One region of the Kluyvera intermedia genome, then DNA from elsewhere that is predicted to be linked to it. Evidence: predicted binding sites of a transcription regulator. Region 1 holds the regulator's gene; each other region holds the start of a gene.
What was found. Region 1 encodes Fur, which represses iron uptake genes when iron is present. Its sites were predicted from a motif close to ATAATAATGAGAACNACTATCAA; they were not measured.
Positions count from the first base shown of each region.

Region 1 (10,665 bases):
ATCATATTCGTCCGTTCGTCCCAGAACAGGTTGACGGTAAAGCCTGGCAATCCTTCCCAACCCAGGACATTGCCAACGATCTGCGCTTCTTCCACTTCGTCCCAGGCGAACGCTGGCACGGCTTTGAAGGCTACGCTGAGCATCAGTATTTTGTCGACCCATGCAAACTGCTGCTGACCACGCCAGGCATTGACGGTAACGGCGAGTACGACACCTTTGGTGTGCCAGCGACCATTCTGGCGAACTTCCTGCGTGAACACGGCGTTGTCCCAGAAAAATGCGACCTCAACTCCATTCTGTTCCTGCTGACGCCAGCTGAAGATATGGCCAAGCTGCAACAACTGGTGGCGCTTCTGGTGCGCTTTGAAGCGCTGCTGGAAGCTGATGCACCGCTGAAAGAGGTTCTACCGTCGCTTTACGGTCAGTATAAAGATCGTTATGCCGATTACACCCTGCGTCAGCTGTGTCAGGAAATGCATAACCTGTATGCCCGTCACAACGTCAAACAGCTGCAAAAAGAGATGTTCCGTAAGTCACACTTCCCTCGCGTCAGCATGAACCCGCAGGATGCCAACTACGCCTATCTGCGCGGTGAGGTTGATCTGGTTCCGTTGTCACTGGCGGAAGGTCGCATCGCCGCCGAAGGTGCTCTGCCGTATCCTCCTGGCGTGCTGTGTGTTGTTCCGGGTGAAATCTGGGGTGATTCAGTACTGCGTTACTTCACCGCGCTGGAAGAAGGGATCAATCTGTTACCGGGCTTTGCGCCAGAGCTTCAGGGGGTTTATATCCAGGAGCATGATGGGCGCAAACAAGTGTGGTGCTATGTCATTCAGACTCAGTTGCCGCAACCTGCGCTGCTGAAAGGTGAGAAATTATGAGCAAAGCCAACAATAAAATGGGTGTTGTTCAGCTCACCATCCTGACGATGGTGAACATGATGGGCTCCGGTATTATCATGCTGCCCACCAAACTCGCTGAAGTCGGCACCATTTCGATTATCTCCTGGTTAGTCACCGCCGTCGGTTCGATGGCGCTGGCCTGGGCCTTCGCTAAGTGTGGGATGTTCAGTAAGAAATCCGGTGGTATGGGCGGTTATGCCGAGTATGCGTTTGGCAAGTCCGGCAACTTTATGGCCAACTATACCTATGGGGTTTCGCTGCTGATAGCCAACGTGGCGATCGCCATTTCCGCTGTGGGTTACGGCACCGAGTTATTCGGTGCTGCGCTGAGTCCGGTGCAAATCGGGCTCGCCACCATCGGTGTGCTGTGGATTTGTACGGTTGCCAACTTCGGTGGCGCACGTATTACCGGGCAAATCAGTAGCATAACGGTGTGGGGGGTGATTATTCCGGTAGTCGGTCTGTGCATCATCGGCTGGTATTGGTTCAGCCCAACAATGTACGCGCTATCCTGGAACCCACATCACGTACCGTTCTTTACCGCGGTAGGCTCTTCAATTGCCATGACGCTGTGGGCCTTCCTCGGTCTGGAATCCGCCTGTGCTAACGCTGAAGTGGTGGAAAACCCAGAACGTAACGTGCCGATCGCCGTACTGGGCGGGACGTTGGGGGCGGCGGTAATTTATATCATCTCCACTAACGTGATCGCCGGGATCGTGCCTAACATGGATCTGGCAAACTCCACCGCGCCGTTCGGTTTGGCCTTCGCGCAAATGTTCACGCCGGAAGTCGGCAAAGTGATCATGGCGCTGATGATCATGTCGTGCTGCGGTTCACTGCTCGGCTGGCAGTTCACTATCGCTCAGGTGTTTAAATCCTCTGCGGATGAAGGCTACTTCCCGAAAGTGTTCTCTAAGGTCAGCAAAGCGGATGCGCCGGTCAAAGGGATGTTGGTGATTGTGGTGATTCAGTCTGGGTTGTCACTGATGACGATAAGCCCGTCCTTGAATAATCAGTTCAACGTGCTGGTTAACCTGGCGGTTGTTACCAACATCATCCCGTACATCCTGTCGATGGCAGCGCTGGTGATTATCCAGCGGATGGCGAATGTGCCTGCGGGTAAAGCCCGTATGGCCAATATCGTGGCGTTTATCGGTGCGATGTACAGCTTCTATGCCCTGTTCTCTTCAGGTCAGGAAGCCATGCTGTATGGTTCCATCGTGACCTTCCTCGGCTGGACGCTGTATGGCTTGGTATCACCGCGTTTTGAATTGAAAAACAAACACGGTTAATTCGCAATCCCCTGGGTTTATCCATTAAAAAGGGAGCCAATTGGCTCCCTTTGAAACGGCTGATAAAGCCCAGATAATCGAGTAGCCCGGACGAGGCGGTACGCCGAACTCCGGGGAACTCCCGGCGGCGCTGCGCTTGGCCGGGCTACTTTGAGCGCTTAGGCGTTTTTCAACACTTCGCTGACAATCTCTACCGCTTCTTTCTCAATCTGCTGACGATGCTCTGCGCCGAGGAAGCTTTCACAGTAAATTTTGTAGGCGTCTTCTGTGCCGGATGGGCGCGCGGCGAACCAGCCGTTGTCGGTCATCACTTTCAGACCGCCAATAGACGCACCGTTACCCGGAGCCGCCGTCAGACGTGCGGTGATAGGGTCACCCGCCAGCGTGCTTGCGCTGACCATTTCTGGAGACAGCTTAGACAACGCCGCTTTCTGTGCGGAAGTCGCACTCGCCTGCAAACGGTTGTAGCTCGGCGCACCAAAGCGTGCTGCCAGCTCATTGTAGTGTTCCTGCGGGTCCTTACCGGTCACTGCGGTAATTTCTGCCGCCAGCAGACACATGATGATGCCGTCTTTATCGGTTGACCACGGAGTACCGTCGAAACGCAGGAATGATGCTCCCGCGCTCTCTTCGCCGCCGAAGCCAAAGCTACCGTCGTACAGACCGTCAACAAACCATTTGAAGCCAACCGGTACTTCCACCAGCTTGCGACCCAAAGCGTTAACCACACGGTCAATCATGGCAGAAGAAACCAGCGTCTTACCGACCGCGACGTCTTTGCCCCACTGTGGACGATGCTGGAACAGATAGTTGATTGCCACAGCCAGATAATGGTTCGGGTTCATCAACCCTGCCGGGGTGACGATACCGTGACGGTCGTAATCCGGGTCGTTAGCGAACGCCAAATCAAATTTGTCACGCAGCGCCAGCAGACCGGCCATGGCGCACTCGGAGGAGCAGTCCATACGGATTGCGCCGTCTTTATCGAGGTGCATAAAGCGGAAAGTCTGATCAACGTGATCGTTAACGATGGTCAGGTTCAGGTTGTAATGCTTAGCGATACGTTTCCAGTATTCAATACCGGAGCCGCCCAGCGGATCGACACCCAGCGTCAAACCTGCTTTCTGGATAGCCGCCATATCGACGATATCCGCAAGCCCCTCAATAAATGGCTGAACCAGATCGATCTCTTGCACATGACCTGAAGCCAGAGCCTCAGCATAAGAAATGCGCTTAACGCCGTTAAGGGAAGCGGCCAGCAGTGCGTTCGCACGGTCTTCAACCGCTTTGGTGACGTTGGTATCAGCCGGGCCGCCGTTTGGCGGATTGTATTTGATACCGCCATCTTCCGGCGGGTTGTGGGATGGCGTGATCACAATCCCATCGGCAAGTTTGCCACCCTTTTTATTATGGACCAGGATAGCGTTGGAGACCGCAGGGGTCGGTGTAAAGCCATTGTTTTCCTGCACAATGACATCGACACCGTTTGCCGCCAACACTTCAAGCACGGAAATAAACGCAGGCTCAGACAGCGCGTGAGTATCTTTCCCGACATAGCATGGGCCCGTAATTCCATTTTTCGCGCGCTCTTCAGCAATCGCCTGAGCAATGGCCAGAATATGCTTTTCGTTGAAGCTGTGGCGACCTGCGCTCCCACGGTGACCGGAAGTCCCGAATTTCACCGCGTGTTCCGCGTTACCCACTTCTGGCTGCAGCACGTAGTACTGGGCCGTCAGTTGAGCTACGTTTATCAAATCACTTTGCTGTGCGGGTTGACCCGCACGGGTATGGTTTGCCATTGCCTGGTCCTTCTTATGCAAGGGGTAAAGTATTTAGATAGTCCCGCAAACCTTTTCAATCAATTCCACCGGGAACTGCATTGACTGCATGATGTGCTCGACCATGCTGCATTTACGGCCTGTATTGGTGTTGGTAATGACCCAGTATGGTGTATCGGGTACCTGCTTCGGTTTGGTCTGGTTGCCGTTTTTAACGAGCGTCTGCTCGTCGGCCGCAAAATAGACGCGGGTACGACCATGCAGCGATTCGGTGGCTTCGGCGAAGGCCTTGTTATCCAGCGAGTACAGCGTGGTTAGAATCAGCATGAAGCGGTTAACCGCTTTTTTCTGCTCAGCATATTCGTCGGAGAGCAGCAGTTCACGCATTGCGCGGACTTTGTCTTTAGCCGTTTTTACCGTTTTAACTTCAGCAACGGGAGCAGCCACTGGCGCAGGCGCCGGTTGTTCTGCTTTGACGACCGGCGCAGCAACCACTGCGGGCTGTGAAGCGGCGGAGAATTTCAGCATACGCCGTAAAATGTCGGACGCGCTCTCGCCAATGTGCAGAGTGTGAGCCGCAATATAGCGATAGAGCTCGTCATCAACTTCGATCGTTTTCATCTTAATCCGGTGCGATAATTTTTCTGAATACAATTCATTGGGATTATAAAGTCAAAACCCAACAGCGGGTAGCGCCAAACCAGGAAGACGGCAAAATTAGGATGAGTTCCCGACTTGCCCCTGAGCGTTAGAATGTCCAACATGATACCCTAACCCGACAACGCGAAAAAAAGAACTTTGCTATGAAATTGAATGTCCGAGCGCAATCTGCACAAAACCTGCACAATAATTCCCCCATTGTTCTCGTTCACGGTCTGTTTGGCAGCCTGGACAATCTTGGGATCCTCGCCCGCGATCTGGTCGTCGACCACGATATTCTCCAGGTTGATATGCGTAACCACGGATTATCTCCGCGTTCTGACGAGATGAACTATCCTGCGATGGCCCAGGATCTCCTTGATACCCTCGACGCAAACAACATTGAGAAGGCAACGGTTATCGGTCACTCAATGGGGGGCAAAGCAGTGATGGCGCTTACGGCACTGGCCCCGGATCGTATTGACCATCTGGTGGCGATTGATATTGCACCGGTGAATTATCACGTCCGTCGCCATGATGAGATTTTTGCCGCAATTAATGCTGTAACCAATGCTGGCGTCGCAACGCGCCAGCAGGCCGCCACGGTGATGCGTGAGTTCTTACACGAAGAAGGCGTGATTCAGTTTCTGCTGAAATCGTTTGTTGACGGCGCATGGCGCTTTAACGTCCCGGTGCTGTGGGAGCAATATACGAATATCGTTGGCTGGGAGACCATTCCAGCCTGGGACCACCCTGCCCTGTTTATTCCCGGCGGTAACTCATCGTATGTCACCGAAGCCTATCGCGACTCGCTGCTGGCGCAATTCCCGCAGGCCAAAGCGCACGTGATTGCCGGCGCGGGTCATTGGGTTCACGCCGAAAAACCGGATGCGGTACTGCGCGCTATTCGTCGCTACCTCGCAGAGTGATTAAAAATGCAACGACTGCGCGCCAGAATAGCCGCGGTCGTTGGCGTGTGGGCCCCACTGATGTATGATTGCGCGCTGTCTGCATCGGGCACTGCCCGGTAGCTTGTTTTCCCCGAAGTCACTCAGAACCATGGCAAAAGAACAAACGGACCGTACGACACTAGATTTGTTCGCAAATGAGCGTCGGCCGGGAAGACCAAAAACCAATCCGCTTTCGCGTGACGAACAGCTCCGCATCAACAAGCGCAATCAGTTAAAACGCGACAAGGTTCGTGGGCTGAAGCGCGTTGAGCTGAAGCTGAACATCGAGGCCGTTGATGCGCTCAACGAGCTGGCGACTGCCCGTGATATGAGCCGTAGCGAACTTATCGAAGAAATGTTGATGAGTCAGCTTGCGCTGCTGCACGGACAGGGGAAAGTCTGAAAATCCCCCCAAAACACACTTTCATGTAGCAGAGTGTGCAGTACGGCACGATTGCTGTTTCCGCACCCTTCTCTGTTCTGCTATGATTGCCCTTATCTGTGGGCAATAAGCCACCACCATATCATTAAGTTTCAAGAGGTTATTTTACTCATGGCAATCGTTGGCATCTTCTTCGGTAGCGATACCGGTAATACCGAAAATATCGCAAAAATGATTCAAAAACAGCTTGGTAAAGATGTCGCTGAAGTTCACGACATTGCCAAGAGCAGCAAAGAAGACCTGGCGGCCTTCGACATCCTGCTGCTGGGTATCCCAACCTGGTACTACGGCGAAGCACAGTGTGACTGGGATGATTTCTTCCCAACGCTGGAAGAAGTTGATTTCAATGGTAAACTGGTTGCACTGTTCGGCTGTGGCGACCAGGAAGACTATGCAGAATATTTCTGCGATGCCCTGGGCACCATTCGCGACATCATTGAACCACGTGGTGCTACCATCGTCGGCCATTGGCCTACCGCGGGTTACCACTTTGAAGCGTCAAAAGGCCTTGCCGATGATGATCACTTTGTGGGCCTGGCCATTGATGAAGATCGCCAGCCAGAACTGACCGCTGAGCGCGTTGAGAAGTGGGTTAAGCAGGTTGCGGAAGAGCTGCACCTGGAAGAAATCAAAAACGCCTAGTCGTAATAATGAGGCCGATAATAAATCGCGCCTCATTAATAGGTAAAAGCAATCAAAATAATAGCTACAATTTTTTAACTTTTTGCCACATACCTGTACAATATCTTCTGATTTAGCGTCGTTTCACCGCTTATTTTGTCGGTGAAGCCTCGTTTTTGAAAGCTTAGCTGGCCCGAGCCTTGCTGTTTTCATTTTGCCAGGGGCATTCTATAATGAGACGCATTAATTCGGGTGCATTCTCTGTGAAACTTTCGCTGATGGAAGTTAATCGTTTAGCAACAGGACAGATTCCGCATGACTGACAATAACACCGCATTAAAGAAGGCTGGCCTGAAAGTCACACTTCCACGGTTGAAGATTCTCGAAGTTCTTCAGGAACCAGATAACCACCATGTCAGCGCGGAAGACTTATACAAACGCCTGATCGACATGGGTGAAGAGATTGGCCTAGCCACGGTTTACCGCGTGCTTAACCAATTTGATGATGCTGGCATCGTTACGCGCCACAATTTTGAAGGCGGTAAATCCGTTTTCGAACTGACCCAGCAGCATCACCACGATCACCTTATCTGCCTCGACTGCGGCAAGGTTATCGAGTTCAGCGACGAATCCATTGAAGCTCGTCAGCGTGAAATCGCCACGAAGCATGGAATTCGCTTAACTAACCACAGTCTTTATCTTTACGGTCACTGCGCTGAAGGCGACTGCCGTGAAGAAGAAAACGCTCACGAAATCATCGAGAAATAATTTCTCCGATCTCGTCAAAAGCCAGCCATTGTGCTGGTTTTTTTTTGCCTGTCATTTGCCTAGCACCATGAAAAAACCGCTGCAAGCAGCGGTTTTTTCAGTTATCAACATTGGGGTTATTTTATTTTTGTGGCGTATTATTGCTGCGAATTTCCTGCCAGATTTTATCGCAACGACTGGCGACCGCCTGGTCATTGCCCGTTTTGCGAGCCAGGATACACTGCTGATAATCCAGCACGCGTACGCTTTCCTGACTGGCAAACTGCTCATGCGTTTTATCCTGGCGCAGCACGTTCAGTACGCTCTGACAGGCTTCAATTTTATCCGGATTCCCCTGCGCGGTGTTAATACAGGCGCTGTAAGCATCCTTCAGCTTGCTATCTTCTTTCGGTGCCGGTGAGGGTGACTGTACGCAAGCGGTCAGACCGGCAGCCATTAAGGCGACAATAATTAATTTTTTCATACGACGAGCCTCTTAGCAGCGACAGAGGTCTCCCCCTGCCGCATCCAGCATCAGAAAATAGTGAACGGTGCGATCATCATGAATTTCACGTCGCGCTCATCCTGGAAGATGTTGCCGTAACCACCGCCCCAGCTTGGGATATCGGAGTGGTTGTCGTATTGCGTGAAGTGCAGCTTGAACAGCGTACCCTTCGCACGACCTTCCTGGACGGTATACATCATGTCGAGGCTATAGGCAGACTCTTTGATAGTATTGTTTTTGTCGTAGTAAGCATCCGGGTTCATCTGCCAGGTTGCTGGTTTCGCATCCCACGCATAGACGTAAGACGCACCGACTGCCCAACCCGGCAGGTTCCAGTTTTTCAGGTCATACATTGAACCGAAGAACACTGCTTTTTCGCCGTTGGCGTTGAAGTCTGAGCGGTTGTCCCACCAGATATCCAGACGACCATTAGACGATGCATAGGTCGGGGTCATACGTTGCAGGAAGTAGCCTTGCTGGCCGTCTGCTTTAACCCACGTCCCTTCCAGGCGGAAATCAAAGACTTCATTGAGCTTATAGCCGAAGGTCAATGCTTGCAGCCATGCGGTACCGTCGTAAATATCGTTCACGCCGCCATCGCTGACTTTGTCACGCGTTCCATAGAACTGGTAGCTGGTGGTCAACGGGCCGCCAGGAAGATCAAATTTGTAGCTACCTTTGGCGAAGTACTGATCGATATAGCCTTCTGCCTGACCAAATGCTGCTTCCAGCACCAGGTCATTTTTGAAATCGTATTTAGCACCGATGGAGTGCAGATAGTCGACCTTGGATTTCTTATCGTTTTGATAGAAGTTATCCATTTCAAGGTGCCACGGCGCCTTGTATTCATTGGTCCACATGTAGGAGAAGCTCAGTGCACCAGAGTCGCCGTAGTCAAAGTTTGCCCCAGCTTCAGCACCCTGATAGGTACCTGGCATAAAGCTCCAGTGTGGCGCCAGCAGCGTCTGACCGGTCGGCTGGATATAACCGGCACGTGCCCAGGTTGGCCCGAGTTTAAATTTAGCGGCCGCTTTATACAGGCTGATACCACTCTTATCACCGCTGTAATCTTCGCTGTAGCCTTTATTCTTTGAGGAGAACGCGATTTCGTTCGGGTGACCACTTTCCGCACTTTCGTTCATTTCAATGGCGGTAAATGCAGCAATATCAATACCGAACATATCGGCAGCATAACCTGACTGGAAGTCGAGATTGGCGTTCCAGGTGGAGTGTGAGAGGTTGGTTTTATATTTATCGTGATCGGTGACATCTTTACGGTCACGTTCACGCTGCCAGTAGTAAATGCCGCCGGTTAATGTGGAGTCGTCAATAAACCCTTCAGCTTTCGCATCCGGAGCGACTGCGAAGCCTGACAGTGCTGTCACACCGGCGATAGCCAGCGCCAGCGTACTACGTTTGCCACTAAACGTACGCATAGTTATATCCTCTTTGACTTTTAAAATGCCGCTGCAAAGCAGAGGCAAAAAATAAAAACTTTAAAAAAAATGAACTTCTTAAAAAAGGTGTTTCGCTACACCGATAGACTATTTTTCGCGACGCGAATTATCAATCCTTTTCCGCAATGAAAGTGCAGGATTATGACAAGGCGCACATATTTGGTTTCAATGTGTAACGGAATGCGTTGTTAACATTTATTGACGTCAACCCGTATGGGGGCTGGACGAAATGTTAATGAGACCGTTTACATCGAGAAAAGATAAAGAAGAGTGTAAAAAATCGAGAATGTCTTAGAGGCAGGAAATTTATATTAATTCGCTACGCGAATCTACGACGGGTCAATTAGCGCCAAAAAAACACCGCCGAAGCGGTGTCTTAAAGTACTTGCAGTCTGTAGGCCTGATAAGCGAAGCGTCATCAGGCAGATTGCCGGATGGCGGCGTTGCCTTATCCGGCCTACAACTACGCAATGATCTAGCCTACCCAGGTATCACGCAGACCAACGGTGCGGTTAAACACCAGCTTATCAGCGGTGCTGTAGCGGCTATCGAGGCAGAAGTAACCCTCACGCTCGAACTGGTACGCTTTACCGGCTTCAGCGGCCTGCAGAGACGGCTCAGCATAGCCCTGCTTGATAACCAGTGATTCTGGGTTCATCACCGTTAGGAAGTCTTCCGCTGCACCTGGATTTGGCACGCTGAACAGGCGATCGTACAGACGGATTTCAATTGGCAGCGCATGTGCCGCGCTTACCCAATGAATCACGCCCTTCACTTTACGGCCGTCAGCCGGATCTTTGCTCAGGGTGTCGGCGTCATAGGTACAGAAGATGGTGGTGATATTGCCTTCGGCATCTTTCTCCACACGCTCTGCTTTCACCACGTAGGCGTTACGCAGACGCACTTCTTTGCCCATCACCAGACGCTTATACTGCTTGTTCGCTTCTTCACGGAAGTCAGCGCGGTCAATCCACAATTCGGCGCTAAACGGCACATCACGGCTGCCCATTTCCGGGTTGCTCGGATGATTAGGCATGGTGACCTGCTCGCTTTCACCCTGCGGGTAGTTTTCAATAACCAGTTTAACCGGATCGATAACCGCCATCGCACGCGGTGCGTTTTCGTTCAGATCTTCACGAATACAGGATTCCAGAGAAGCGATCTCAATGGTGTTGTCCTGCTTGGTCACGCCAATGCGTTTGCAGAATTCGCGAATTGCCGCGGCGGTATAGCCACGACGACGCAGACCAGAGATGGTCGGCATACGCGGGTCATCCCAGCCTTCAACGTGTTTTTCCATCACCAGCTGATTCAGCTTACGCTTGGACATCACGG
Region 1 is NZ_CP139986.1:3,302,864-3,313,528, forward strand. Features, by position in the region: gene speF (ornithine decarboxylase SpeF) at 1-878, shown strand, start outside; gene potE (putrescine-ornithine antiporter) at 875-2,191, shown strand; gene pgm (phosphoglucomutase (alpha-D-glucose-1,6-bisphosphate-dependent)) at 2,350-3,990, opposite strand; gene seqA (replication initiation negative regulator SeqA) at 4,024-4,590, opposite strand; gene ybfF (esterase) at 4,773-5,537, shown strand; gene ybfE (LexA regulated protein) at 5,668-5,961, shown strand; gene fldA (flavodoxin FldA) at 6,112-6,642, shown strand; gene fur (ferric iron uptake transcriptional regulator) at 6,937-7,389, shown strand; gene U0026_RS16010 (ChiQ/YbfN family lipoprotein) at 7,511-7,852, opposite strand; gene chiP (chitoporin ChiP) at 7,903-9,309, opposite strand; gene glnS (glutamine--tRNA ligase) at 9,806-10,665, opposite strand, start outside.

Region 2 (10,665 bases), 2.2 Mb from region 1:
TGAAATCAATTTTGCCGTCGGGACGGATCTCCTGAAGCTCTTCTGGCTGATTAGCAAGGATCAACGACTCGAAGCCGCCCCACGAATACGCCATGCTGAACAAGGTGAAATTATCGAGATAGGTTGCCAGTTCATCCTGAGTTAAATGCTTTTTCAGAACGAACGAGAACAAGCCGCTGCTGCCAGTAAAGTCACGTTTCCAGAACTCATGCCCTTTACTGCCCGGCAGTGCAGGATGGTTGACGCGTTCAACCTGTGGCTGCTGGGCGAGCCATTCGGCGACTTTCAGGCTGCTTTCATGGTGCTGACGTAAACGCACGCCCAGCGTTCGCAGGCCGCGACTGGTCATATAGGCCGTGTCGGCATCAAGCATCTGGCCCATCAGATAGGCATTCTCACGCAGCTGCGCCCAGCACCGTTCGTTAGAGACCGCGGTACCCACCATCGCATCGGAGTGGCCAATCAGGTATTTGGTGCCCGCCTGAATGGAGATATCGATGCCGAATTCCAGCGCTTTAAACAAAATACCCGCCGCCCAGGTGTTATCGATCATGATGATGGCGTCCGGTGCCACGCGGCGCACGGCGGCAACAATTGCCGGAACGTCGTGTACTTCCATAGTGATGGAACCCGGGGATTCAAGGAACACCACTTTAGTATTGGGCTGAACAAGCGCTGCAATCTCCTCGCCAATCAAGGGATCAAACCAACTTGTTGTCACGCCCAGTTTGCCGAGAATTTTGGAACAGAAATCCTGGGTAGGTTCGTAGGCGGTATTGGTCACCAGAATATGGTCACCCTGCTCGACAAACGCCAGAATCGTATTCGCGACCGCCGCCGCACCACAGGGGAACAGTGCGCAGCCTGCACCGCCTTCCAGCTCGCACATCGCTTCTTGTAAGGAGAAGTGGGTTAAGGTCCCGCGACGTCCGTAAAACAGCTCGCCGTTAGCGCGGTTGTGGGTGGCATGTTTCTTGGCAGCCACCGTTTCAAAGACCAGCGAGGATGCACGCTGAATCACGCTGTTCACCGATCCTTGCGTAAATTTCTTGCTGCGTCCGGCGTTAACCAGCGCGGTATCGAGGTGCTTGTCTGCCATCTTGTGTTTACCTGTTTTTATACGTCTGGACGTCTAAACTAACACGATTGCAGAGAGGGTGTACCGTTTCACATGCATACAGTAGAAAATTTTGCTTTAACGCGCGCGGAAAACTTTTTTACTGCGTAAGCGCAAGGAAAATAAGTGTGATTTAGGTCAATATGCAAATACTAATGAGAACTACTATCAATTCGAAGTTTTTTTGATATTATTGTGCTCAGATTTTGTGATTTATGTCCTGGAGATACACAGTGGGTAATAATTTGATGCAGGCGGATCTCTCCGTTTGGGGTATGTATCAACATGCCGACATCGTGGTTAAAGTGGTCATGATTGGTCTGATACTGGCATCCGTCGTCACCTGGGCTATTTTCTTCAGTAAGGGTGCCGAACTTCTCGCCCATAAGCGCCGCCTCAAGCGCGAACAAAAACTGTTAGGTGACGTACGTTCCCTTAACCAGGCGAGCGAAGTGGCGACGGCGTTTGATGCCCGCAGCTTGAGCAGTCAGTTAATTAACGAAGCGCAGAACGAGCTGGAGCTCTCTGCGGGTTCGGAAGACAACGAAGGCATTAAAGAGCGTACCGGTTTCCGTCTTGAGCGTCGCGTGGCGGCGGTTGGGCGTCACATGGGACGCGGCAATGGCTTCTTGGCGACTATCGGTGCAATCTCCCCGTTCGTCGGCCTGTTTGGTACCGTGTGGGGTATCATGAACAGCTTCATCGGGATTGCTCAAACGCAAACCACTAACCTGGCGGTCGTCGCACCTGGTATCGCAGAAGCCCTGCTGGCAACGGCAATTGGCCTGTTTGCTGCGATTCCTGCGGTTGTTATCTACAACATCTTTGCGCGTCTTATCGGTGGCTTCAAAGCGAACCTCAGCGATGTTGCTGCTCAGGTATTGCTGCTGCAAAGCCGCGATCTGGATCTTAGCGCCAGCGGCGTACATCCGGTTCGTACCGCCCAGAAATTACGAGTAGGTTAATGCCCCATGGCTATGCGTCTTAATGAAAATCTGGACGATACCGGCGAAATGCATGACATCAACGTAACGCCGTTTATCGACGTTATGTTGGTACTGCTGATTATCTTCATGGTGGCTGCTCCGCTGGCGACCGTGGATGTGAAAGTTAATCTGCCGGCCTCCTCCAGCCAACCGCAGCCGCGTCCGGAAAAACCGATTTATCTGTCGGTGAAAGCGGACAAATCCATGTTCCTCGGCAACGAACCGATTACTGATGACAACATGGTGACGTCGCTCGATGCGCTGACGGAAGGCAAGAAAGATACCACCGTCTTCTTCCGTGCCGATAAAACGGTAGATTACGAAACGATGATGAAGGTGATGGATACCTTGCATCAGGCGGGCTATCTGAAGATTGGCCTCGTCGGCGAAGAAACCGTCGCGAAAAAGTAAGTCTCCCGAATGGCGCATTTTATGCGCCATTCGCTATTTTACTGCCTACTCAATAAATATTTCCCTTAAGTCTTATTATTCTCCAGCGATAACAGTATGGGTTAAATAATATTTAGCCTGACTTAATTTCATCAATATATTTTTAACCTTGTAGTGGCTAGCCATAAATAACCTTTCTACGCTTAATCCTGAACGCTAACAATAATATAAAACACCTGCGGCGGACGGAAAATAATATGGCTATAACAACTGCAAAAGATGCCGATGGATTGCATCACGATCTGTTTTCATTATCCTCAATTCGTCAAAGAGCAGACCGGCTACTGCTGGTACTAAGCTGGGTGATGTGGGCCGTGTCGCTGGGTGTTGGCGGTATGAATGAGAACTTCACGCTGGCGCTAATCGCGGCGAGCATTCTATCGGTGCTGGCGACGATAATGACGCTACTCTTTGCCGGTAAATTACTCACCCGCCTGGTGTATGCTGTTATTTTAATGGCTTATTCTGCGCTGCTTATTCAGCTTGGTGGTGGTGAAACCGAATACCATTTTTCTGTTTTTGTCCTGCTCTCAGCGCTGTTGGCGTGGCGAGACTGGCGGCCATTAATGATGGGGGCCGGAGTGATTGCGCTGCATCACCTGACCTTTAATTATTTGCAGGAATATGGTCTTTTCAATATTACCGTCTTTATGCACACCGGCCTGCATATGGTTGTCATGCACGGGGTGTATGTCGTGGCGCAGACGGTATTTTTGGTGTTCCTCGCCGTGCGCATGGAACAGGATGCGCGTTCGGCCAGCGAAGTGGCAAAGCTTGCTGCGGTAATTAACCGGGAATCCGGCTACCTGACGCTGGCGCACGATGCTAAAACCAGCCGCTCTCCGTTTGCCCGTACCTTTAGTCTGACGCTGGACGCGATGCGCAAAACGCTGGAGCAGGTAAGTGGTAACGTCTCGCAACTGCTGGAAGCTTCACAAACGTTGCTTCAGCGTAATACCGCACTGTCTGAACGTACCGATAACCAGGCGCGCTCGTTAGCGGTGACTGCCAGCGCAATGGAGCAATTAGCCGCCGCGGCCTCGCTCACCAATGATAAGGCCAACGAAGCGCGTACGCTGGCGATGCAAGCCAGCGACGTTGCCCGTCAGGGTGGGGACAATATTCGTTCGGCTATGACCTCAATGATCCATATTCGTGATGAATCCTTAAAAATTAACGGCATTCTGGAGCTGATTGACGGCATTGCCTTCCAGACCAATATTTTGTCGCTGAACGCTTCCGTGGAAGCCGCCCGTGCGGGGGCTCATGGCAAAGGTTTTGCGGTTGTTGCGGCGGAAGTACGTACGCTGGCGCTACGTTGTGAGGGTGCCGCGAGGGATATTCGTCAATTGATTGCTACCTCGGTGGAGCGGACGCATCAGGGAGCGAGTCAGGTTGAGCAGGCAGGGGAAACCATGGCGGCGATTATCCATAACATCAACAGCTTACAGGCCTGCGTCGACGTGCTGTCATCTATGAGCGAACAGCAGCGTACCAGCGTACTGCAAATGAAAGGCAGCATTGCGCATATTGATGCCAGCGTGCAGGAGAACGTACAGCACGTGGCGCAGACTATTCAGGTGGCACATCAGCAGCAGCGACATACCGGTGAGCTTAAGTCGGCCATCTCGGTATTCCGCCTGGTGTGAGGTCACAAAACTGAAAGATGTATGACAAATAGTCCAGTTATGTGACAACTTACGCAGTTGCCAGAAAACGTAATGCCAGTACGAAAAATGACAATAGGATTGTGATTTTCATCCTCCTACATTGAAGCCTCTTCAATTCGGGAGGAATGATTCGTGGCAAATGACACTAAATTGTCGATCGCAGAAAAACTGGGATACGGCATGGGCGACGCCGCTTGCGGCATCGTCTACTCTTCGGTAACGATGTTTTTGACCTGGTTCTACACCGATATTTACGGCCTCTCCGCGGCAGCGGTGGGGGTGATGTTCCTCGTGACTCGCGTGCTGGATGCGATAACCGATCCGCTCACGGGGATTGTCGCCGACCGGGTAAAAACCCGCTGGGGGCACTTCCGTCCCTGGCTTATCTGGTTTGCGATCCCCTATGCTGTGCTGGCCGTGATGACCTTCACCACGCCTGCCTTTAGTGAGTCTGGCAAGCTGGTTTATGCCTATCTGACCTACACCTTGCTGATGCTGTGTTACACCTTTATCAATATTCCTTACTGCGCGCTGGGTGGCGTGATCACCCGCGATGAAAAGGATCGTCTGTCCGCGCAGTCCTACCGCTTCACTATCTCGTCAGTGGCAGGATTGATGGTTTCGGTTGCCACGCTATTCCTGGTCGATTATCTGGGCAAAGACGATAAGCAGTTCGGCTTCCAGGCGACCATGGGGATCATGGGGGCTATCGCTATTGTAATGCTGGTGTTCTGCTTCTTCTCCACCAAAGAGCGCGTGGCACCGGCGGTCGAACAGCAAAGTAGTATCCGTGAAGATTTGCGCTCATTACTGGCAAACGATCAGTGGCGGATCGTGGCTGTCATCACCTTCTTCTCCAGCATGGCCGGAGTCATGCGCGGCGCAGCAACGCTGTACTACGCCACCTATTTAATGATGGGCGGGGTGGAGTCGGCGGCAGGCACGGCGATGAAATCAGCGTTTATCTCAACCAGCGTGGTCGGCACTATTATTGGCAGCATCGCCGCAGGCTGGCTGGCCAAGCGTTACCGGGCGGTGTCGTTGTTTAAAAATATCAACCTGCTGCTGGTGGTGGTGGGTGTGATTATGTTCTTCGTGCCGCCGACCTGGCTGCCGGTCGTTTTCCCTCTGTACTTCCTCGTTGGCTTCTTCCATCAAATGTATCAACCGTTTAAGTGGAACATGATGGCTAACGCCGCCGACTACGGCGAGTGGAAGTTTGGTCGTCGCATCACTGGTTTATCTTACTCTGGCAACCTGTTCGCGCTGAAAATGGGCATGGCGGTTGCTGGTGCGGTGGTGGGCTTCTCGCTGGGACTGTTCGGTTATCAGGCTGGGGTTTCAGTACAAACGCCAATGGCCACGATGGGCATCGTTGGGCTGCTGATATTGGGGCCATCGCTGTCTTATCTGGTGCTGTGGTGGTTGTCGCGCTTCTACAAACTGGACGACAAAGCCATGGCAACCATTCAGCGTGATTTGTCCGCTCGTCAGCAGGCGAATTCCACGAAGGTTAATGCGGAGCCAGAAACCGTGGCCAGCGTGTTACATAAAGCCTAAGGAGGGTACGATGACATCGAACCATTACCATAATCCCATCTTGTGCGCCGACTATTCAGACCCGGATATGGTGCGCGTCGGCGATGACTTTTTTATGGTCTCGTCGAGTTTTAACCATATGCCAGCGCTGCCAATTCTACACTCGACGGACCTGGTTAACTGGACGATTATCAACCACGTTTTCAACGCGTTACCGCTGGCGGGGTTTGATGAATACCAACCCGGAAAAGGGGTGTGGGCACCGTCCATTCGCTGGCATAACAATAAGCTGTGGGTATTTTTCAGTACCCCGGACGAAGGCATTTTCATGTCTCACACCGATGATGCCAGGGGCGAATGGAGCGCCCCGCACTGCGTGCAACCGGCAAAAGGGTGGATAGATCCGTGCCCGTTCTGGGACGACAACGGAGAAGCCTGGCTGGTACATGCATTTGCCCACAGTCGCAGTGGAATAAAACATCAGCTTCAGCTATTTGCCATGTCGCCGGACGGTACTTCGCTGCTAGGTGAAGGGCGCATTATTTATGATGGCAGCGTCGACCAGCCGACGCTGGAAGGGCCAAAAGTCTATAAACGGGGCGAGTGGTACTACATCTTTGCGCCTGCGGGCAGCGTAGAAACCGGCTGGGAAACGGTGTTACGAGCCAAGAGTATGACCGGCCCATGGCACGCGAAAAACGTACTGTTCCAGGGCAACACGCCGGTCAATGGCCCGCATCAGGGCGGCTGGGTTGAGCTGGACGACGGTGAATGCTGGTTTGTTCATTTCCAGGACGCGCATTTGTACGGGCGAGTAGTTCACCTGCAACCGATGCACTGGGAAGCAGATGGCTGGCCGCGTATTGGGGAGCAAATTGATGACGATGGCGTGGGGCAGCCGGTGATGCATTGGCCGCGTCCCGCAAGCCTGCGATCATCGCAGCCTATGTTACCGCAGACCAGCGACGATTTTGTCGACGGTAAGCCCGGGCTGCAATGGCAGTGGCAGGCCAATCCTGACCCCGCGTGGCTGTTACCGGGCGACGGGCAGCTCAGCCTTCGCTGCTGTGGGTTACCGCAGGCGCAGGAGAAGCGCAATTTTTACTGGCTGCCTAACTTGCTGCTGCAAAAATTCCCGGCATGGCAGTTCAGTGCGCAGACCCGGATGACGCTGAATGCCGCCGCACCCGGCGATGCAGGCGGTTTGATTGTCTATGGTGAGCGTTATGCCGCGCTGCTTTTAGAGAACTGCAGCGACAGGCAGCGGTTGCTGTGGGTCACGGGCTGGATGAGCGATACGGGCGTGGTGCACGAAAGCCGTCAGGCGCTGACCTATGTCGATGCGGCATTTTGTGAGATGAAGGTGGTGGTTTCACTGGGCGGTATTTGCCGTTTTGCCTGGCGTCAGGGTGACGGTGACTGGCAGCGGGTTTGTCAGCCTTTCGCCGCTGGAAAAGGCAAATGGGTGGGGGCTAAGGTGGGGCTTGTCGCGTTATCGCTGGAGCAGGCAACATCGCGAGGTTCCTGCGCGTTCAATCATTTTGCTCTGGATATTAACGGCTGATCTGCGCGTTTTTCCTCGTCTTTGTCGACATTGAGGATGACGTTAGCTGTCCGGTAATCTCCATCGGCCAGGCCGCGACTGATCGTTAGCGTCGCGGTCTCCCGACTCAGGACATGTTGATAGCAGGATTCCGTATGCGCGAGAATCTTATCGCGCAGATGGGGGTAACGTGCCATCACTTCGCACAGCGCAGCACCAAAGATCTCTTCTTTGACTTGATAAGCGTAGATTTCGCGGCGATTTTGCCATTTCATCTTCACCAGCGTGGCAGGAATCGGTGCTTGAGGGCTGGAGATCTGACGGCCCTGGGCATTTTTTTCATCACGCAGCACCTGAAGATTTCGCGCAAGGAGAGTGTCATCACTTATCTGCGGGCTTAACGCTATATTAGCCTCAGTAACATCGACAAGTTTCATACTACTTATCCGTCAGATTATAAAACAAAGGGGTGACTCTTTCCTGAGTCATTAAATTAAGCCAGATCTTATTACCGTCTTCATTTATTTCCTGGGTTTTTAACTCGATAATTTGACTTAACTCAAGTGCGGAAATCTCTCCCTGAAGTACCAGGTTATTTAGCATAAGGGCAAAAGCTTCAATTTTAGCCACGCGATATAATCGGTCTTTAATATGACGATCGTGCTCTTCAAGCAAGGGATTACGCGACTGCCCGCCGCCCAGCAATATCTCATCCTGCCAATCAGCGAGCGTAGCCTTCGCAGGCAGCGGTTCTTGAGTTGCTTTCATATCAGGGTTTTCGGCATCAATAGCCGAGATACAAAAGCGAGCTGGGATAAGGGTTTCAGCGATCATATAGGCGTCATCATTGATTGGCTGGAGCGTGATTTTTATTATAGTGAGGTTCGTTGACATTATCATGGAGCACTTTTAAAATCAAAAAAAGTGGAGAAAACCATGAGCGGTATTATTTATTTTGTGATGGTGTTGCTGTTGCTCACCGCCATTATTTTATTTTTCATGTATGGTCAAAATAACGAAGCGGCTGATACCGAAAATGAAACTGCTGCCCCAGCGGTTGCCACCCCGCTGACCAAAGATGAAGGTGAAAACCATTTTGCCGGGCTGATGAGTACCATTACGCCAGCCTGGTATTGGCGTATTAATCATGAGTATATCGACTTTATCCAGTCCACCATTAAGCGTATGTCGACTGACGAATTAAAAGACATTCCCGGCCTGTTTGAAGCCCAGGAGCGTTGTCGCAGTCTCAACGGTGCCGTTTACGAATATTACGACGAAATCAAACGCCGTTGCCTGAAAGGCGAGCAGGTCACGCTTGGCGATCCGGTGGTGACCACGCTTCAGCAAAGCTACCAGGAATTTGCCCGGGAAGCCTACCCTGAACTGGTTGCGCTGGTGTGGCCGGACTATCAGCGGCCATTCATCCGTCCTCATGATGTTTAGTTTTAGCTGTTGATATATTGTTGCGATGTTGGGATATAATGGCGCGAATTTGACTGACTCACAGGACATTATGGAACGCTTTCTTGAAAATCTGATGTATGCATCGCGCTGGATCCTGGCCCCGGTTTATTTTGGCCTTTCGCTGGCACTGCTGGCCTTAGCGATCAAATTCTTTCAGGAGATCTTTCATATTCTGCCGCACATTTTCAGCCTGGCAGAAGCCGATCTGATCCTGACGCTGCTGTCGTTGGTGGATATGACGCTGGTTGGCGGGCTGCTGGTGATGGTGATGTTCTCGGGCTATGAAAACTTTGTCTCGCAGCTTGATATCAGTGCCGATAAAGAGAAGCTGAACTGGCTGGGCAAAATGGATGCGACGTCACTGAAAAACAAAGTGGCGGCGTCGATTGTGGCCATCTCTTCTATTCACCTGCTGCGCGTGTTTATGGATGCCAAAAACGTCCCGGACAACAAGCTGATGTGGTACGTGATTATTCACCTGACCTTTGTGTTATCCGCGTTTGTGATGGGTTATCTTGATAGCCTCACGCGCGCAAAAAAATCCTGATCCCTTATTTGAACCACAATAACGAAAGACCGCACAATTCGGTCCCCTCGCCCCTCTGGGGAGAGGGCTAGGGTGAGGGGGAAAGGTGCGGTGCATTAACCCTCACCCTCACTCTTATTAAGGGAGAGGGGGCATATCGTGCCCACACTCAACTTACTTATCCGACGACGCCTGCCACAGATTCAACTGCCCATCCGCTACATGCTTATCAATCTGCGCTAATTCCTCGGCAGAGAAATGCAGATTACCCAGCGCCTTCACGTTCTCTTCAATTTGCTCCGGGCGGCTTGCACCAATCAGCACTGACGTTACGCGGTTATCTTTTAGCAGCCAGCTAAGCGCCATCTGCGCCATCGACTGATCGCGCTGTTGTGCCATGTTGTTAAGCAACCGCAGGCTGCTTAAGTTGCTTTCGCTCAACATATTCTCCGTCAGGCCGCGCGCTTTTTTGCCTTCCGTTTGCATACGTGAACCGTCGGGAATGCCGTTCAAGTATTTGCCTGTCAGCAGCCCCTGCGCCAGTGGGGTAAAGGCAATGCAGCCTACGCCGTTGTGCTCCAGAGTATCCAGCAGCCCACTGTTATCGACCCAGCGGTTGAGCAGGTTATAGGAAGGCTGGTGGATGAGTAGCGGGATTTTCCACTCGCGCAGCAACTCGACCATCGCCTGAGTGCGCTCTGTTGAATAAGACGAGATACCTACGTAAAGCGCTTTACCGCTTTGCACCGCCTGCGCTAGCGCGCTGGTGGTCTCTTCCATTGGCGTGCGCTCATCCACCCGGTGAGAGTAGAAGATATCGACGTAATCCAGCCCCATCCGTTTCAGGCTCTGGTCGAGGCTTGTCAGCAGATACTTACGCGAACCACCGGAACCGTATGGCCCTGCCCACATGTCGTAGCCCGCTTTGGTGGAGATAATGAGTTCGTCGCGATAGGGAGCGAAATCTTCGCGCAGCAAGCGACCAAAGTTCTCCTCGGCGCTGCCCGGTGGGGGGCCGTAGTTGTTGGCGAGATCGAAGTGAGTTATCCCGCAGTCAAAGGCTTTACGCAGCAATGCGCGTTGATCGTCCAGGGCGTGGATATGGCCGAAACTGTGCCATAGGCCGAGGGACAGCGCCGGGAGTTGTAAACCGCTGCGACCACAGTAGCGATACTGCATCTCTTGATAACGGGCTGGGTTTGCTTGCCAGGCCATAATGTCTCCTTTTCTTTTTTTAAAACGCTGTTCCCACCATACGTGGTTTCTGCGGCAATGCCCGTTCGGTCGATCACACGGAGGGAAAAACGCGCCTTAATCGGTTGCCTTTAAATAGCACTAGCCAGCGCTCAAAAAACCGCTATATAATT
Region 2 is NZ_CP139986.1:762,581-773,245, forward strand. Features, by position in the region: gene metC (cystathionine beta-lyase) at 1-1,099, opposite strand, end outside; gene exbB (tol-pal system-associated acyl-CoA thioesterase) at 1,351-2,082, shown strand; gene exbD (TonB system transport protein ExbD) at 2,089-2,514, shown strand; gene U0026_RS03640 (methyl-accepting chemotaxis protein) at 2,751-4,202, shown strand; gene U0026_RS03645 (glycoside-pentoside-hexuronide (GPH):cation symporter) at 4,356-5,783, shown strand; gene U0026_RS03650 (glycoside hydrolase family 43 protein) at 5,794-7,326, shown strand; gene U0026_RS03655 (hypothetical protein) at 7,299-7,742, opposite strand; gene U0026_RS03660 (hypothetical protein) at 7,744-8,199, opposite strand; gene U0026_RS03665 (ESA_00282 family adhesion-associated protein) at 8,242-8,751, shown strand; gene U0026_RS03670 (TIGR00645 family protein) at 8,822-9,319, shown strand; gene U0026_RS03675 (aldo/keto reductase) at 9,473-10,513, opposite strand.
Region 2: the regulator Fur is predicted to act here: its motif matches at 1,267-1,289, upstream of exbB (tol-pal system-associated acyl-CoA thioesterase).

Region 3 (10,665 bases), 1.9 Mb from region 1:
TTCATTCCGCCGGAAACGCCGGAAGTGGGCTCTGCGGTTAACTTTGCCTCCTCGGTTGAGGATCTGGTTACCCAGACGCTGGAGTTCACCATCGAAGAGGTCAATGCCGATCGTAACGTTTCAAATAACGCTAAAAATCGTCAAATCGTGCTTAACCTCTACGAGAAAGGGATCTTTGATATCAAAGATGCGATAAACCAGGTTGCCGATCGCCTGAATATCTCGAAACATACGGTCTATCTCTACATTCGCCAGTTCAAAAGTGGTGATTTCGTGGGGCAAGATAAGTAATGCGATTTGCCCTGATGGTGACCGGGCCGGCGTACGGCACGCAGCACGCAAGCAGCGCGCTGCAGTTTGCACAAGCGGCGCTGGCGGAAGGTCACGAGATAGCCTGTGTATTCTTCTATCGCGAAGGGGTTTATAACGCGAATCAGTTGACCGCTCCTGCTAGCGATGAATTCGACCTTGTCCGCGCATGGCAGTCGCTGCATGACATGCATGGCGTGGCACTGCATATTTGCGTAGCGGCAGCGCTTCGTCGCGGCGTGACCGATGAGAAAGAAGCGGGGCAACTGGGATTGCCGGCCTTCAATTTACAGCCGGGATTTTCGTTAAGTGGTTTAGGTGCCCTGGCTGAAGCCGCGCTGACCTGCGATCGGATGGTACAGTTTTGATGAAACGCGTTGCCTTTGTTTTTTCCAGTGCGCCGCACGGCAGCACGGCCGGCCGCGAAGGTCTGGACGCATTGCTGGCGACGTCGGCCTTAAGTGAAGACCTCGGCGTCTTTTTTATCGGAGACGGCGTGTTTCAACTGCTGAGTCAGCAAAAGCCCGGTGTGATTCTGGCGCGAGATTATATCGCCACTTTCAAATTGTTGGCGTTATACGACATTGAAAACTGTTGGGTTTGTGCCGCCTCGATGCGTGAGCGCGGACTGACGGCTAACACCGCATTTGTGAGCGATGTAGAACAGCTTGAACCCGCCGCCCTGCGCCAGCAGCTTAATGATTACGACGTGATTCTCCGTTTCTGAGGCCCCTATGCTATTTACGCTCAGTACTTCTCCCTGGCATGCTGATATCGCTGGGATGCTTCGTCTGATGGGCGAAGGTGATGATTTGCTGCTGATGGCTGATGGTGTGCTCGCGGCGGTAGAACACAGCCATTTTGTTGAAATTCTTCGCGCCGCCCCAATATCTATCCACGTGCTAAATGAAGATGCGCAAGCGCGCGGTCTGTGTGCTCAAATTTCGAGCGATGTCATCGTGGTCAGCTATACTGACTTCGTCAGGTTAACGGTAAAACACGCGGCTCAAATCAGCTGGTAACGTTTGACCGTTGTATATTTCTTGACACCCTATCGGCATAGCCCTAAAATTTCGCGTCCTCATATTGCATGAGGCGATTTATTACGTGTTTACGAAGCGAAAGCTACAACCAGGAGCTATTTAATGGCAACAGTTAACCAGCTGGTACGCAAACCACGCGCACGCAAAGTTGCAAAGAGCAACGTGCCTGCACTGGAAGCATGCCCGCAGAAACGTGGCGTATGTACTCGTGTATATACTACCACCCCTAAGAAACCAAACTCCGCACTGCGTAAAGTATGCCGTGTGCGTTTGACTAACGGTTTTGAAGTGACTTCCTACATCGGTGGTGAAGGTCACAACCTGCAGGAACACTCCGTGATCCTGATCCGTGGCGGTCGTGTAAAAGACCTTCCGGGTGTTCGTTACCACACCGTTCGTGGTGCGCTTGACTGCTCCGGCGTTAAAGACCGTAAGCAATCTCGCTCCAAGTATGGCGTGAAACGTCCTAAGGCTTAATGGTTCTCCGTTAAGTAAGGCCAAACGTTTTATATTAATGTCAAACTAAACTCTTAGAGTTTTGGACAATCCTGAATTAACAACGGAGTATTCCCATGCCACGTCGTCGCGTCATTGGTCAGCGTAAAATTCTGCCGGATCCTAAGTTCGGATCAGAGCTGCTGGCTAAATTTGTAAATATCCTGATGGTAGATGGTAAAAAATCTACTGCAGAAACCATCGTATACAGCGCCCTGGAGACCCTGGCTCAGCGCTCTGGTAAAGATGGCCTGGAAGCTTTCGAAGTAGCCCTCGAAAACGTGCGCCCGACTGTCGAAGTTAAGTCTCGCCGCGTTGGTGGTTCTACTTATCAGGTTCCAGTTGAAGTCCGCCCGGTTCGTCGTAATGCTCTGGCAATGCGTTGGATCGTTGAAGCCGCTCGTAAACGCGGTGATAAATCCATGGCACTGCGCCTGGCGAACGAACTTTCTGATGCTGCAGACAACAAAGGTACTGCAGTTAAGAAACGTGAAGACGTTCACCGCATGGCAGATGCCAACAAGGCGTTCGCACACTACCGTTGGTAATCCCTTCGGAGTCATAGTCACCAGGCGGGCGCTTCAGAGAAGCTGCCCGCTTTGGGTTACTTAACTGAACGCCTAAAAAGATAAACGAGGAATCAAATGGCTCGTACAACACCCATCGCACGCTACCGTAACATTGGTATCAGTGCGCACATCGACGCCGGTAAAACCACTACTACCGAACGTATTCTGTTCTACACCGGTGTAAACCATAAAATCGGTGAAGTTCATGACGGCGCGGCTACCATGGACTGGATGGAGCAGGAGCAGGAACGTGGTATCACCATCACTTCCGCTGCGACTACTGCATTCTGGTCTGGTATGGCTAAGCAGTATGAACCACACCGTGTAAACATCATCGACACCCCAGGGCACGTTGACTTCACTATCGAAGTTGAACGTTCTATGCGTGTGCTTGATGGTGCGGTAATGGTTTACTGCGCAGTTGGTGGTGTTCAGCCACAGTCTGAAACCGTATGGCGTCAGGCAAACAAATATAAAGTTCCACGCATCGCGTTCGTTAACAAAATGGACCGTATGGGTGCTAACTTCCTGAAAGTTGTTGGTCAGATCAAATCCCGTCTGGGCGCGACTCCGGTTCCGCTGCAGCTGGCAATTGGTGCTGAAGAACATTTCACCGGTGTTGTTGACCTGGTGAAAATGAAAGCCATCAACTGGAACGAAGAAGACGCAGGCGTAACCTTCACTTATGAAGATATTCCAGCAGACATGCAGGAACTGGCTGACGAATGGCACCAGAACCTGATTGAGTCCGCTGCTGAAGCTTCAGAAGAGCTGATGGAGAAATACCTGGGTGGTGAAGAACTGACTGAAGCTGAGATCAAAACTGCTCTGCGTCAGCGTGTTCTGAACAACGAAATCATCCTGGTAACCTGTGGTTCTGCGTTCAAGAACAAAGGTGTTCAGGCGATGCTGGATGCGGTAATTGATTACCTGCCATCCCCAGTCGACGTACCTGCGATCAACGGTATGCTGGACGACGGTAAAGACACTCCAGCTGAGCGTCACGCTAGCGATGAAGAGCCGTTTGCTGCTCTGGCATTCAAAATTGCTACCGACCCGTTTGTTGGTAACCTGACGTTCTTCCGTGTGTACTCAGGTGTTGTTAACTCCGGTGACACTGTATACAACCCAGTGAAATCGGCTCGTGAACGTTTTGGTCGTATCGTACAGATGCACGCTAACAAGCGTGAAGAGATCAAAGAAGTTCGCGCGGGCGACATTGCTGCGGCAATCGGCCTGAAAGATGTGACCACTGGTGACACCATTTGTGATCCAGACAACGTGATCATTCTTGAGCGTATGGAATTCCCAGAACCGGTAATCTCCATCGCAGTAGAACCGAAAACCAAAGCTGACCAGGAAAAAATGGGTCTGGCTCTGGGCCGTCTGGCTAAAGAAGACCCATCATTCCGCGTATGGACTGATGAAGAATCTAACCAGACCATTATCGCCGGTATGGGTGAACTGCACCTCGACATCATCGTTGACCGCATGAAGCGTGAATTCAACGTTGAAGCGAACGTCGGTAAACCTCAGGTTGCTTACCGTGAAGCGATTCGCGCGAAAGTTACCGATATCGAAGGTAAACACGCTAAGCAGTCTGGTGGTCGCGGTCAGTACGGTCATGTTGTTATCGACATGTACCCACTGGAGCCGGGTTCAAACCCGAAAGGCTACGAGTTTGTCAACGACATTAAAGGTGGTGTAATTCCTGGCGAATACATCCCTGCTGTTGATAAAGGCATCCAGGAACAGCTGAAATCTGGCCCACTGGCCGGTTACCCGGTTGTTGATCTGGGCGTGCGTCTGCACTTCGGTTCTTACCACGACGTTGACTCCTCTGAACTGGCGTTTAAACTGGCTGCTTCTCTTGCCTTCAAAGATGGCTTTAAGAAAGCAAAACCAGTTCTGCTTGAACCTATCATGAAGGTTGAAGTTGAAACTCCAGAAGAGAACACTGGCGACGTTATCGGTGACCTTAGCCGTCGTCGTGGTCAGCTGAAAGGTCAGGAATCTAACGCTACTGGTGTTCAGATTCATGCTGAAGTTCCGCTGTCTGAAATGTTTGGTTATGCAACTCAACTGCGTTCACTGACCAAAGGTCGTGCTTCTTACTCCATGGAGTTCCTGAAGTATGATGATGCGCCGAACAACGTTGCTCAGGCCGTAATTGAAGCCCGTGGTAAATAAGCCACAGGATTAAAACCCAAATCCCGTGCTCTCTCCAAAGGGGAGAGCACTATAGTAAGGAATATAGCCGTGTCTAAAGAAAAATTTGAACGTACAAAACCGCACGTCAACGTCGGCACCATCGGCCACGTCGACCACGGTAAAACTACCCTGACCGCTGCAATCACCTCCGTACTGGCTAAAACCTACGGCGGTTCTGCTCGCGCATTCGACCAGATCGATAACGCACCAGAAGAAAAAGCTCGTGGTATCACCATCAACACTTCCCACGTTGAATATGACACCCCGACTCGCCACTACGCACACGTAGACTGCCCAGGCCACGCCGACTATGTTAAAAACATGATCACCGGTGCTGCGCAGATGGATGGCGCTATCCTGGTTGTTGCTGCGACTGATGGCCCTATGCCACAGACTCGTGAGCACATCCTGCTGGGTCGTCAGGTAGGCGTTCCTTACATCATCGTGTTCCTGAACAAATGTGACATGGTTGATGACGAAGAGCTGCTGGAACTGGTAGAAATGGAAGTTCGTGAACTTCTGTCTCAGTACGATTTCCCAGGCGATGATACCCCAATCATCCGTGGTTCAGCTCTGAAAGCGCTGGAAGGCGAAGCAGAGTGGGAAGCGAAAATCATCGAACTGGCTGGCTTCCTGGATTCTTACATCCCAGAACCAGAACGTGCGATTGACAAGCCATTCCTGCTGCCTATCGAAGACGTATTCTCTATCTCTGGCCGTGGTACTGTTGTTACCGGTCGTGTAGAGCGCGGTATCATCAAAGTTGGTGAAGAAGTTGAAATCGTTGGTATCAAAGATACTGCGAAATCTACCTGTACCGGCGTTGAAATGTTCCGTAAGCTGCTGGACGAAGGTCGTGCAGGCGAGAACTGTGGTGTTCTGCTGCGTGGTATCAAGCGTGAAGAAATCCAGCGTGGCCAGGTTCTGGCTAAGCCGGGCTCTATCAAGCCACACACCAAGTTCGAATCTGAAGTGTACATCCTGTCCAAAGATGAAGGCGGCCGTCATACTCCGTTCTTCAAAGGCTACCGTCCACAGTTCTACTTCCGTACTACTGACGTGACTGGTACCATCGAACTGCCAGAAGGCGTTGAGATGGTAATGCCGGGCGACAACATCAAAATGGTTGTTACCCTGATCCACCCAATCGCGATGGATGACGGTCTGCGTTTCGCAATCCGTGAAGGCGGCCGTACTGTAGGTGCGGGCGTTGTTGCTAAAGTAATGAGCTAATTATTTAATAATTAGTTTTGAGCTTAAAAAGGGTGCCTCGGCACCCTTTTTGCTTTTTGAAATCGTTATTTACAGTTCATATTCCGCATATTTGCTGCCTTATTTCGTGCAGTGTCACGTAGTTGTCTATTGTAATCATAACTATTCTCAATTACACTTTGTTCAGAAATTGAACGGGAGTGGTTATGTACGTTTGTTTATGTAATGGCGTCAGCGATAAAAAAATTCGCCAGGCGGTACGCCAGTTTCATCCGCAGTCTTTTCAGCAATTGCGAAAATGCATTCCTATTGGAAATCAATGTGGTAAGTGCGTTCGCGCGGCAAGAGAAGTCATGGAAGATGAATTAATGCAAATGCCAGAGTTTAAAGAGATCGCCTGACCGCTATTTCTTTTTTTGACATCCCGGTAGCCCGATCTACGCTTCAATAAGTGGAAGCGGAGGGTCTATATAATGAAAGGTGATGTTAAGATTATAAATTATCTCAATAAATTATTGGGAAATGAGCTTGTCGCAATAAACCAATACTTTCTCCACGCGAGAATGTTCAAAAACTGGGGCCTGATGCGCCTCAACGATATTGAATATCACGAATCCATTGACGAAATGAAGCACGCCGATTTGTACATCGAGCGAATTCTTTTCCTTGAAGGGATCCCCAACCTGCAGGACCTCGGCAAATTACACATCGGCGAAGATGTTGAAGAGATGCTGCAATCCGACCTCAAACTAGAATTAGACGGTGCTAAAGATTTGCGGGAAGCCATCGCCTATGCCGATAACGTTCACGACTACGTAAGCCGAGACATGCTGATAACAATCCTCACCGAGGAAGAGCATCATATCGATTGGCTGGAAACCGAACTCGAACTTATTAGTAAAATTGGTCTGCAGAATTACCTGCAATCACAGATTAAAGTCGCAGACTAAACGGCGAGATGCCTACCAGAATAAAACCCGCTGCTCCCATAAATGGACCAAATGGCAGTGGGTTTTTCATATCCGTCAACGATCGTCGGTAAAGTACTTTGCCCAGGAGAAAGGCACAGGCTAAACCACAGGCCATCAGCATTAATAGCGGTAATTGCTGCCAGCCGTGCCAGGCTCCGAGAGCTGCAAGATACTTTACGTCCCCATACCCTAATCCTTCATACCCACGAATCAATCGATAGCCCCAGTATAAAAGCGCCAGACTGCCGTAGCCTGCAAATACGCCCCATAGTGCATTGCTGAGGAGTTCTGGATAAAGGCACAGCTGATACAACAGGCCAAGCCACAGTAATGGACAGGTTAGTCGGTCGGGCAATAACCCGGTCCTTACATCGTGCCAGCACAGGTTTACGCTAAGTAACGCATAAAGGATTAAGAAAGGGAGTGTGGTCAATGCCATTGTGATGGTATCCGTTTTGTCACGAGGCATCAGTTTGTCGGCAGGTAGGGCAGGGGGCAAAGGTAAATATTATCCTTTGCGAGGCGGTACCCAATGAATGGCGCCGCGTTGCACTATGCGCATAGCTCTGCACGTTGAACCTCGCATAATCATGTGGGTAATTTATAAACACGACTTGCTTCATGTGGCAATTTGTGTATAATGCGCGGGCTTGTCTAATATTGACAGCGGCTCGATATGAGCCACCGGTGCTGCGAAAGCGGTACCAGACAATGTTCCCAATCGGGGAACTCTGTAAGAACGGTTACACTCTCCCATCAATCGTAATGGGTTTGAGGAGTAACTATTTCGTCTATAAAATAATTGGAGCTCTGGTCTCATGCAGAACCAAAGAATCCGTATCCGTTTGAAAGCGTTTGATCATCGTCTGATCGATCAATCAACCGCGGAAATCGTCGAGACTGCTAAGCGCACTGGTGCGCAAGTCCGTGGTCCGATCCCGCTGCCGACCCGCAAAGAGCGTTTCACCGTTCTGATCTCTCCGCACGTCAACAAAGACGCGCGTGATCAGTACGAGATTCGTACTCACAAGCGTCTGGTTGACATCGTTGAGCCAACTGAAAAAACCGTTGATGCTCTGATGCGTCTGGACCTGGCTGCCGGTGTAGACGTGCAGATCAGCCTGGGTTAATCAGGTCATCGAGCGATTGAGAGGTTGATACAATGATTGGTTTAGTCGGTAAAAAAGTGGGTATGACCCGCATCTTCACTGAAGATGGCGTATCTATCCCAGTAACCGTAATCGAAGTCGAAGCAAACCGCGTTACTCAGATCAAAGATCTGGCTAACGATGGATACCGCGCTGTTCAGGTGACCACTGGTGCTAAAAAAGCTAACCGTGTAACCAAGCCGGAAGCTGGCCACTTTGCTAAAGCTGGCGTAGAAGCTGGTCGCGGCCTGTGGGAGTTCCGTCTGGCAGATGGTGAAGAATACACCGTTGGTCAGGACATTAGCGTTGAACTGTTTGCAGACGTTAAAAAAGTTGACGTAACCGGTACCTCTAAAGGTAAAGGTTTCGCTGGTACCGTTAAGCGCTGGAACTTCCGTACCCAGGACGCTACTCACGGTAACTCCTTGTCTCACCGCGTTCCGGGTTCTATCGGTCAGAACCAGACTCCGGGCAAAGTGTTCAAAGGCAAGAAAATGGCAGGTCAGATGGGTAACGAACGTGTCACTGTTCAGAGCCTTGATGTAGTACGCGTTGACGCTGAGCGCAACCTGCTGCTGGTTAAAGGTGGTGTTCCGGGTGCAACCGGTTGCGACCTGATCGTTAAACCAGCTGTGAAGGCGTAAGGGGATAGCAATGGAATTAGTAGTGAAAGACGCGCAGAGCGCGCTGACTGTTTCCGAAACTACCTTCGGTCGTGATTTCAACGAAGCGCTGGTTCACCAGGTTGTTGTTGCTTATGCAGCTGGTGCTCGTCAGGGTACTCGTGCTCAGAAGACTCGTGCTGAAGTAACTGGTTCTGGTAAAAAACCATGGCGTCAGAAAGGTACTGGCCGTGCGCGTGCAGGTTCTATTAAGAGCCCAATCTGGCGTTCAGGTGGTGTAACCTTCGCTGCTCGTCCACAGGACCACAGTCAAAAAGTTAACAAAAAGATGTACCGCGGCGCGCTGAAAAGCATCCTGTCCGAACTGGTACGTCAGGATCGTCTGATCGTTGTCGAATCATTCTCTGTAGAAGCGCCTAAAACTAAGCTGCTGGCACAGAAACTGAAAGACATGGCTCTGGAAGATGTGTTGATCATCACCGGTGAGCTGGACGAAAACCTGTTCCTGGCTGCACGCAACCTGCACAAGGTTGACGTACGCGATGTTACTGGTATCGACCCGGTTAGCCTGATCGCCTTCGACAAAGTCGTAATGACTGCTGAAGCTGTTAAGCAAGTTGAGGAGATGCTGGCATGATTCGTGAAGAACGTCTGCTGAAGGTGCTGCGTGCACCGCACGTTTCTGAAAAAGCGTCTGCTGCGATGGAAAAAACAAACACCATCGTTCTCAAAGTTGCTAAAGACGCGACCAAAGCAGAAATCAAAGCTGCTGTGCAGAAACTGTTTGAAGTCGAAGTCGAAGTCGTTAACACCCTGGTTGTTAAAGGGAAGGTTAAACGTCACGGACAGCGTATCGGTCGTCGTAGCGACTGGAAAAAAGCTTACGTCACCCTGAAGGAAGGCCAGAATCTGGACTTCGTCGGCGGCGCTGAGTAAGTCGGAGGAGTAATACAATGGCAGTTGTTAAGTGTAAACCGACATCTCCGGGTCGTCGCCACGTTGTTAAAGTGGTCAACCCAGAGCTGCACAAGGGCAAACCTTTTGCTCCGCTGGTTGAAAAAAACAGCAAATCCGGTGGTCGTAACAACAATGGCCGCATCACCACGCGTCACATTGGTGGTGGTCACAAGCAGGCTTACCGTATTGTTGACTTCAAACGCAACAAAGACGGTATCCCGGCAATTGTTGAGCGTCTTGAGTACGATCCGAACCGTTCCGCGAACATCGCGCTGGTTCTGTACAAAGATGGCGAACGCCGTTACATCCTGGCCCCTAAAGGCCTGAAAGCTGGCGACCAGATTCAATCTGGCGTTGATGCTGCAATCAAAGCAGGTAACACCCTGCCGATGCGCAATATCCCGGTTGGTTCTACCGTTCATAACGTAGAAATGAAACCAGGTAAAGGCGGTCAGCTGGCACGTTCCGCTGGTACTTACGTTCAGATCGTTGCTCGTGATGGTGCTTATGTCACCCTGCGTCTGCGTTCTGGTGAAATGCGTAAAGTCGAAGCAGACTGCCGTGCAACCATGGGCGAAGTTGGCAATGCTGAGCATATGCTGCGCGTTCTGGGTAAAGCAGGTGCTGCACGCTGGCGTGGTGTTCGTCCTACCGTTCGTGGTACTGCGATGAACCCAGTCGATCACCCACATGGTGGTGGTGAAGGTCGTAACTTTGGTAAGCACCCTGTATCACCATGGGGCGTTCAGACCAAAGGTAAGAAGACCCGCAGCAACAAGCGTACTGATAAATTCATCGTACGTCGCCGTAGCAAATAATTTTAGAGGATAAGCCATGCCACGTTCTCTCAAGAAAGGTCCTTTTATTGACCTGCACTTGCTGAAGAAGGTAGAGAAAGCGGTGGAAAGCGGAGACAAGAAGCCCCTGCGCACTTGGTCCCGTCGTTCAACGATCTTTCCTAACATGATCGGTTTGACCATCGCTGTCCATAATGGTCGTCAGCACGTTCCAGTATTTGTTTCCGACGAAATGGTTGGTCACAAACTGGGTGAATTCGCACCGACTCGTACTTATCGCGGCCACGCTGCTGATAAAAAAGCGAAGAAGAAATAAGGTAGGAGGAAGAG
Region 3 is NZ_CP139986.1:490,745-501,409, forward strand. Features, by position in the region: gene U0026_RS02230 (helix-turn-helix transcriptional regulator) at 1-291, shown strand, start outside; gene tusD (sulfurtransferase complex subunit TusD) at 291-677, shown strand; gene tusC (sulfurtransferase complex subunit TusC) at 677-1,036, shown strand; gene tusB (sulfurtransferase complex subunit TusB) at 1,044-1,331, shown strand; gene rpsL (30S ribosomal protein S12) at 1,455-1,829, shown strand; gene rpsG (30S ribosomal protein S7) at 1,925-2,395, shown strand; gene fusA (elongation factor G) at 2,492-4,606, shown strand; gene tuf (elongation factor Tu) at 4,676-5,860, shown strand; gene bfd (bacterioferritin-associated ferredoxin) at 6,046-6,240, shown strand; gene bfr (bacterioferritin) at 6,313-6,789, shown strand; gene U0026_RS02280 (prepilin peptidase) at 6,773-7,249, opposite strand; gene rpsJ (30S ribosomal protein S10) at 7,629-7,940, shown strand; gene rplC (50S ribosomal protein L3) at 7,973-8,602, shown strand; gene rplD (50S ribosomal protein L4) at 8,613-9,218, shown strand; gene rplW (50S ribosomal protein L23) at 9,215-9,517, shown strand; gene rplB (50S ribosomal protein L2) at 9,535-10,356, shown strand; gene rpsS (30S ribosomal protein S19) at 10,373-10,651, shown strand.
Region 3: the regulator Fur is predicted to act here: its motif matches at 5,989-6,011, upstream of bfd (bacterioferritin-associated ferredoxin).